DNA from 2 places in the Methylocystis echinoides genome. Region 2 is predicted to be linked to the other one. Evidence: predicted binding sites of a transcription regulator. Region 2 holds the regulator's gene; the other holds the start of a gene.

The links. The regulator HrcA, encoded in region 2, represses chaperone genes, less so after heat shock. The targets are predictions, from matches to a motif close to GTTAGCACTCNCNNNNNGNGAGTGCTAAC.
Positions count from the first base shown of each region.
Region 1: a site for HrcA is predicted at 2,048-2,076, ahead of groES (co-chaperone GroES). Genes of this name have one in related genera too.

Region 1 covers NZ_CP156084.1:1,321,259-1,325,008, forward strand. Annotated here, with positions in the region: gene RVU70_RS06360 (pitrilysin family protein) at 1-516, opposite strand, end outside; gene RVU70_RS06365 (hypothetical protein) at 600-1,313, opposite strand; gene lspA (signal peptidase II) at 1,414-1,929, opposite strand; gene groES (co-chaperone GroES) at 2,142-2,429, shown strand; gene groL (chaperonin GroEL) at 2,479-3,750, shown strand, end outside.
Region 2 covers NZ_CP156084.1:619,107-622,856, reverse strand. Annotated here, with positions in the region: gene RVU70_RS02965 (outer membrane beta-barrel protein) at 23-802, shown strand; gene hrcA (heat-inducible transcriptional repressor HrcA) at 908-1,993, shown strand; gene RVU70_RS02955 (ABC transporter permease) at 2,320-2,844, shown strand; gene RVU70_RS02950 (hypothetical protein) at 2,904-3,395, shown strand; gene RVU70_RS02945 (erythromycin esterase family protein) at 3,446-3,750, opposite strand, start outside.

The sequences.
Region 1 (3,750 bases), 700 kb from region 2:
AAGCGCGGCCTGAACGGCCTCGTCGAGCTGTGCGGCGGGATCGTTGTCGGTGCGCATGCGGCGCTCCTCCAGCACCACGTCGCGCTCCGGCGTGACGACCTCGTCGGTCAACACGAGGTTGATCATGCGATCCGCCTCGAACTGCATCAGCGTGCCGAGGTGCTCCTTGCCGATCCGCTGGAAATAGGCCGTGTAATCGTAGCTCGTGAAGGCGTTCTCCTGGCCGCCGAGCTCGGCCACGAGATTGGAGAATTCGCCCTGCGGATGGTTCTTGGTGCCCTTGAACATCAGATGTTCGAGGAAATGCGCGATGCCCGATTTGCCGATCGGATCGTCGGCGGAGCCGTTCTTGTACCAGATCATATGGGTGACGACGGGCGTGCGGTTGTCGGGGATGACCACGACCTCGAGACCGTTGTCGAGCTTGAAGTGCGAAATTTCCGCGCCGGCATGCGCCGAGCCGCCGGCCGCGCCCGGGGTGAGCGAGACGGTCGGCGGCAAAGGTGAAGACGACATCGACGAGCCTTTCTAGCGGCGCCCCGGCCGCCCGAAACGATAAACTTCGTCTCTATATAGGCCCAAATCCGCGCCGCCGAAACTCAATCCTTGTCGGGGTCCTTCTGGACGAAACGTGGCCAGCGGAACCAGGATTCCGACCCGCCGCTCGACGGCTTGGCCTGCTGAGCAGGCGTCGCCGCGCCCGGCTGCGCCACCGGGTCTTTGTCGTCCTTGTTGCCGAGATAGCCGAGCGGGTTCCACCAGCTCGATTTCTTGGCCTCGGAATCCGGAACCTTGCTGAGGTCCATGGAAGGCCGGCGATAGCCCGTCGGGGGTTCCGTCAGCATGCGGCGGCTCGGCTCTTCGGAAGAAAGGGCGACGTCGGCGCGCTTGTTCAACAATACGCGCTGGAAGAAGCCGGGCTCGTCGTCCGTGCCGGGCGCCGCGTCGGGCCGCGGGCCGCGGACGCGTTCGAGAAGACCGGGCTTCTTCTCCGGCGGCGGGGCGTTCGGCACGCGCGCGTAGCGATCCGTGGACCGGTTCCGGTTGGTCGTCGTGTCGGTGGGCCAACCCTCGGGGCGATCCGCCCGGTCGCGCGGCGCCGGCAATTCGCCGATCTTCGGCGGCAGCACGAGCTTCGGCCGCTCGCGGTAATCAATCGACGCGGCGGAGGGGTCGGATGAATAGCCGAAAAGCTCCATGACCGCGCCAACGGTGGATTTGTCGTCGGCGGCATGCGCCGCCCCGCCGCAGACCGCGACGAGGCCCGCCAGGGCGAAAGCAGCGCGGCGCGGGAACCGAGCGAGCTTCATCATTTGAACTCCTTGGCAAAACGAAAACATGGGCGCGCCCTCGCCGGGCGGCGTCAAAGGCCCAACATGCGCGTCCTTTGGTGGCGATTTAGTGGCGAAAGCTTCAGGCCGCGCTTTCGGCCGGCGGCGGCGGCGGAAACAGGGTCTCGAACAGCAGCAGCGCCACGCCCGCGGTGATCGCGACGTCGGCGACGTTGAAGACGTAATTGGCCAGCGGCCCGACCGGCAGGGTCGTATGCAGATAGAAGAAATCCGCCACGGCGCCGCGCGCGATCCGGTCGAGCGCGTTTCCCACGGCGCCGCCGACGACAAGACCGAGCGCGATTGCGGTGAGGCGGCTCTGCGCGCGCCACATCCACGACAACAGAAACGCGACGATCATCGCCTGCCCCGAAAGGAGCAGCGCCCGGCCTGCGCCCTCATGGGCGGGAAAAAGCGAATAGGAGACACCGTAGTTCCAGGACAGCACCAAATCGAGAAAGGGCGCGACCGTCACCGGCTGGCGGCCCTCGATGCCGAAGACATGGAGCATCCAGAACTTATGGGCCTGATCGAGCAGAGCGGCGGCGCAAACGGCGGCGAGGCCGAGCGCGCGGGGGGAGGCGGATAAGGACGGCAACGACTCGTTCTCTGACTGAGGCGACGGCGAGCCATTTTAATGGACCCGCTCCGGCGCGGCTAGCGGCGACGCGACAAACCTTGACATCGCCGGCCGCCCGACATATTTCCGAGCCGCTGTTGGCACTCGTCGTAAGAGAGTGCCAACAATTTCGCTTATGGCTTGCGGCGGGCGGCATTTTCGTCCGGCGCGCAAAAAAGGAAGACTTAACAATGGCGTTTCGTCCCCTGCACGACCGGGTCGTGGTCAAGCGTCTCGAAGGCGAGGAAAAGACCAAGGGCGGCATCATCATCCCCGACACCGCCAAGGAAAAGCCCCAAGAGGGCAAGGTGATCGCGGTGGGTCCCGGCGGCCGCGACGAGAGCGGCAAGCTCACCCCCCTCGACGTGAAGGCCGGCGACCGCGTCCTGTTCGGCAAGTGGTCCGGCACCGAGGTCAAGATCGACGGCGAAGATCTGTTGATCATGAAGGAAAGCGACATCCTGGGCATCGTCGACTAACTCGACCCGACCCTCAAACGCTTCCCTCAACCCATTCCAGGAGTTTCACATGGCTGCCAAAGACGTCCGTTTCTCCACCGACGCGCGCGACCGCATTCTGCGCGGCGTCGACATCCTCGCCAACGCCGTCAAGGTCACGCTGGGCCCCAAGGGCCGCAACGTCGTGATCGAGAAGAGCTTCGGCGCGCCCCGCATCACCAAGGACGGCGTGACCGTCGCCAAGGAGATCGAGCTTTCCGACAAGTTCGAGAACCTCGGCGCCCAGCTCGTCCGCGAAGTCGCCTCCAAGCAGAATGACCTGGCCGGCGACGGCACCACCACCGCCACCGTTCTCGCCGCCGCGATCGCCCGCGAAGGCGCCAAGGCCGTGGCCGCCGGCCTCAATCCGATGGATCTGAAGCGCGGCGTCGATCTCGCCGTCGACGCCATCGTCGCCGACCTCAAGGCGCATTCGAAGAAGGTCACCTCCAACGACGAGATCGCCCAGGTCGGCACCATCTCGGCGAATGGCGACACCTTCATCGGCGAAGAGATCGCCAAGGCGATGCAGAAGGTCGGCAATGAGGGCGTGATCACGGTCGAGGAGGCCAAGAGCCTCGAGACCGAGACCGACATCGTCGAGGGCATGCAGTTCGATCGCGGCTATCTGTCGCCCTACTTCATCACCAACGCCGAGAAGATGATCGCCGAGCTCGACGACGCGTATCTTCTCATCCACGAGAAGAAGCTGTCGACGCTGCAGCCGCTGCTGCCGATCCTCGAGGCCGTCGTCCAGACCGGCAAGCCGCTCGTCATCGTCGCCGAGGACATCGAGGGCGAGGCGCTCGCCACCCTCGTCGTCAACAAGCTGCGCGGCGGCCTGAAGATCGCGGCCGTGAAGGCGCCGGGCTTCGGCGACCGCCGCAAGGCCATGCTCGAAGACATCGCCATCCTCACCGGCGGCCAGATGATCGCCGAGGACCTCGGCATCAAGCTCGAGAACGTGACGCTCCCCATGCTCGGCCGCGCCAAGCGCGTGCGCATCGAGAAGGAGAACACCACGATCATCGACGGCGCCGGCGACAAGAAGGACATCGAGGCCCGCATCTCCCAGATCAAGGGCCAGATCGAGGAGACGACGTCCGACTACGACCGTGAGAAGCTCCAGGAGCGTCTCGCCAAGCTCGCGGGCGGCGTCGCGGTGATCCGCGTCGGCGGCGCGACCGAAGTCGAGGTGAAGGAAAAGAAGGACCGCGTCGACGACGCTCTCAACGCCACCCGCGCGGCCGTTGAAGAAGGCGTCTCGCCCGGCGGCGGCGTCGCGCTGCTGCGCGCCATCAAG
Region 2 (3,750 bases):
TTGCTGTTGGAGAGATGATCAAATGACTTTCAAGGCTACGGTTTTTGGCGCGATCGCGTCGCTTGTCGCCGTCGGCGCCGCTGTCGCCGCGGATCTGCCCAGCTACAAGGCTCCCCCGCCGCCCCCGCCGCCGGCGGTGTTCGATTGGACGGGCTACCACTTCGGCGTGAGCGGCGCCTGGGGCGGCGGCTCCGCCGGCTACAATTCCAATATCTCCGCGCTTGGCTTCGGCGGCATCGCCGGATGGACGAACGTTCAGTCGTCCTATGACACGAGCGGCTATCTCGTCGGCTTCCAGAGCGGTTCGACCTGGCAGCTCCCCAACAATGTGGTTGTGGGCTACGAGTCGGAGTTCAACTACGCGGACGTGAACTCCAATAACGGCGGCGTATGGGGCGACACGCTGCGCAGCAATCTGCGCTGGTTCGGCGCCGAGCGCCTGCGTTTCGGCTACGCCTTCGGCCGTCTGCTGCCCTATATCACGGGCGGCCTCGCCTATGGCCAGTTGCACACCACTGGCGTTTACAGCTTCGCGGGCATTCCCTTCCCGACCTCGGTCAGCCATTGGCAGGCCGGCTGGACGGTGGGCGCGGGTCTCGAATACGCCGTTCTCAACAATATCAGCGTGAAGGCCGAATATCTCTATACGAGCCTCCAGGGCAACTTCGGCTCGAGCTTCGGCCCGCAGGCCTATCGCACCTTCGTCGGCTCGGGCTTCGACACGCATATCGCCCGCATCGGCATCAATTACAACATCAAGAACTTCGGCGCTCTGATCGGCATGCCCAACCTGGGGCTGTAAGGCTCAGATCGCCGCAGAAAATCGAAAGCCCGGCTCGCCGCCGGGCTTTTTTATTGCGCTTTTCCCGGTCTCGACGCCGCGCGCCGATGCGTTATTCTTCTGCTCATGATCCGACAGTCGCCGATCATCCCGCCCGCGGCCAATCTGGCGTTGCTCACCGAGCGCTCGCGCGAGATTTTCAGACAGCTCGTCGACAGCTATCTCGCGACCGGCGAGCCCGTCGGCTCCCGGCAATTGTCGCGTCTGCTGCCGATGACCCTCTCGCCCGCCTCTGTCCGCAACGTCATGCAGGACCTCGAGGAGCTGGGCCTGATCTATGCGCCGCACACCAGCGCCGGCCGTCTTCCAACCGAGCTCGGGCTTCGCTTTTTCGTCGATTCCATGCTCCAGATCGGCGACCTCGCCGACGCCGAGCGGGTCCGCATCCAGGCCGGTGTCGAGGCCGCCTCCAAGGATCGTGATTTCGAGGGCGTGCTGGCGGAGGCGACGAGCCTGCTTTCGGGCCTTACCCGGGTCGCCGGCGTCGTCGCCGCCACCAAGGAGAATGTGCGCCTCAAGCAGATCGATTTCGTCAGGCTCGAGCCGGAGCGGGCGCTCGCAATTCTCGTGGCCGACGACGGCACGGTGGAAAACCGCGTCATTCCGGTGTCGCGGGACCTTCCGGCGTCGGCTCTCGTGGAGGCCGCCAATTATCTCAACGCCCGCATCACCGGGCGCACGCTGGCCGAGGCGCGCGAAGGCATAGAGGCGTCGCGCCGCGCCGCACAGACTGAGCTCGACGAATTGACGGCCCGGCTCGTCGAGGCGGGGCTTGCGAGCTGGGCCGGCGCATCCGGCGAAAGCCGCCAGTTGATTGTGCGCGGACAGGCGCATCTCCTCGAGGATCTCACCGCCGCCGCCGATCTCGAACGCGTGCGCCTCCTCTTCGCCGATCTCGAAACCAAGACGGGCGTGATCGACCTTCTGGAGCGCGCCGAACAGGGCGAAGGCGTTCGCATCTTCATCGGCTCCGAGAACAAACTCTTCTCCTTGTCGGGCTCTTCTCTGGTGGCGGCGCCGCTTCGCGACAGCGAGCGTCGCATCATCGGCGCCCTCGGCGTGATCGGGCCGACGCGACTCAATTATGCGCGCATCGTGCCGATGGTGGATTACACGGCGAAGATCGTCGCCCGCGTGGTGGGCGGCGCCTGACGCGTCGCCTTAAAAGCCAAGCTCAAGACCGCATAACCGCCGCGCCGCCAGCCGCGTCGCGATCATTTGCCGCTACGATTCGAGGCGTTAATAAGATTTTACTGTGAAGCTTATGTTATTTGCGTCACAATAAGGAGCGATATCCGGCGCCCCTGTGACGGGTCGAAATTGCGCGCAACCTTCTGAAAGAAGGAGCTAACAAGCGCCGTCTTCAGCATTTTTGACTTGAGCTGAGCTTATTTACATGTTGAGATTTTGCCGCAATCTTCTTCAATAAGGCGTCGAGGAGCGCTACACCCATCCGTTAGCGTATCGCGGAGGCATAAATGGACTCGCTGGATCTCGATCAGGTCGTCGACGAAATCATTCCGAGAGGCGATCAAAACTCGAAAAACCTGCGTCCGGTCGATTTGGCTCTCCGCCAGTCATTGCACGGCGGCGACGAGGCCGACGCGGCGCTTGCGCTCGTTTCCGAAGCGGCCGAGGCGATCCGCAAGCTCGAGGAGCAATCCGCTCAGGCGGTCGCGCGCGCGCATAACGCCGCCAATACGGTGATGGAGAAATTGGAGCGCACGGTCGCGCGCGCCGAGCGCGCCGAGGCGGGGTTGCGCCAGGCCGAGGCGGAGATCAACGAACTTACCGCGAGCGCCATGCAGGCGCACAAGGATCTCGAGATGCTGCAATCGCTGCTGGCGTCCAGGGAAGCCGATCTTGCGGCGATGGAGCAGCGCGCGGCGTCCGCAGAAAAGCGCGCCGATGAGGCCAACGCCTCCATTCAGCGCATCGTCACCGCGATCCGCACGCAGCTTCCCGTCGCCGCCAGCCTCGGCGACGGCCAGGGCGCTGACTGAGCCGCCGCCTGGCGCGCGACGACGCCTCGATCGCGCGCGCCAGTCTGCAGCATGAAAGCATGAATATTCCCCGGCCCTATCGTGACAGTCGCGACGACGAGCGCGCCTTTCACAAGATCCGGATTGCGTCGAGCGGCAGTGCTCAGACGATCAGCGACAGCGTCTTGCACGACATGGCGACGCTCGACTCGAAAAGCGCCGCTCTCCTGCAATTCATCTCCGTCGTGCTTGCCGCGCTCACCTTTTCGCTGGGGCTCGTCGACGGCGGCGCACCTTACGCGCATGTCATTCGCGCGGGCGTTTTTGCCTTTATGGGCGTGTTCGGCTTCGCCGCATGGGCCGATTTGCGTTGCCTCAAGTCCATCGGCCCGGCGCGGCTCATCTATATGCAATCGGCCGAAGAATTCGAGAACGCGATGCTGACGGAGATTTCCGAGCGCCGCGACAAATATCTGCTGTCGCTGCGCGTCACCGAAATCGCCTTCATGCTGCTCGCGCTTTTCATCTTGCTCTGGGTGCTCTTCGCCGCGCGAGCGCATTCTATCTTCTAGACTTCCAACCATGGCTGAGAGCGCCGCCCGCTCCGTCCCTTTCCAGTAGGTCATAGGCCAAAAGGATAAGTATCGGGCGCTTCATGGGGTCGACCGCCCGGCAGCGGCGTCACGGCCTGCGTCTCTTCGAACCAGACATAGGCGTCGAACTGTTCTGCCAGAACAGCCTCGAAGTAATGGCTGAGGAACTCCGTATCCGGACGGTAGACGACGCCGATCGCGCGCTCTAGCATAGGTTCGCTCAAGACCTCCGCGAGAGAGCGTTTGCGCGGCTCGCGCCAATTGGTGAGCGATCGTTGGAGTCCGCTCCTGCGAAACGCGTATTCGTAACTATCTTCGCGCGCCGGCAGCACGG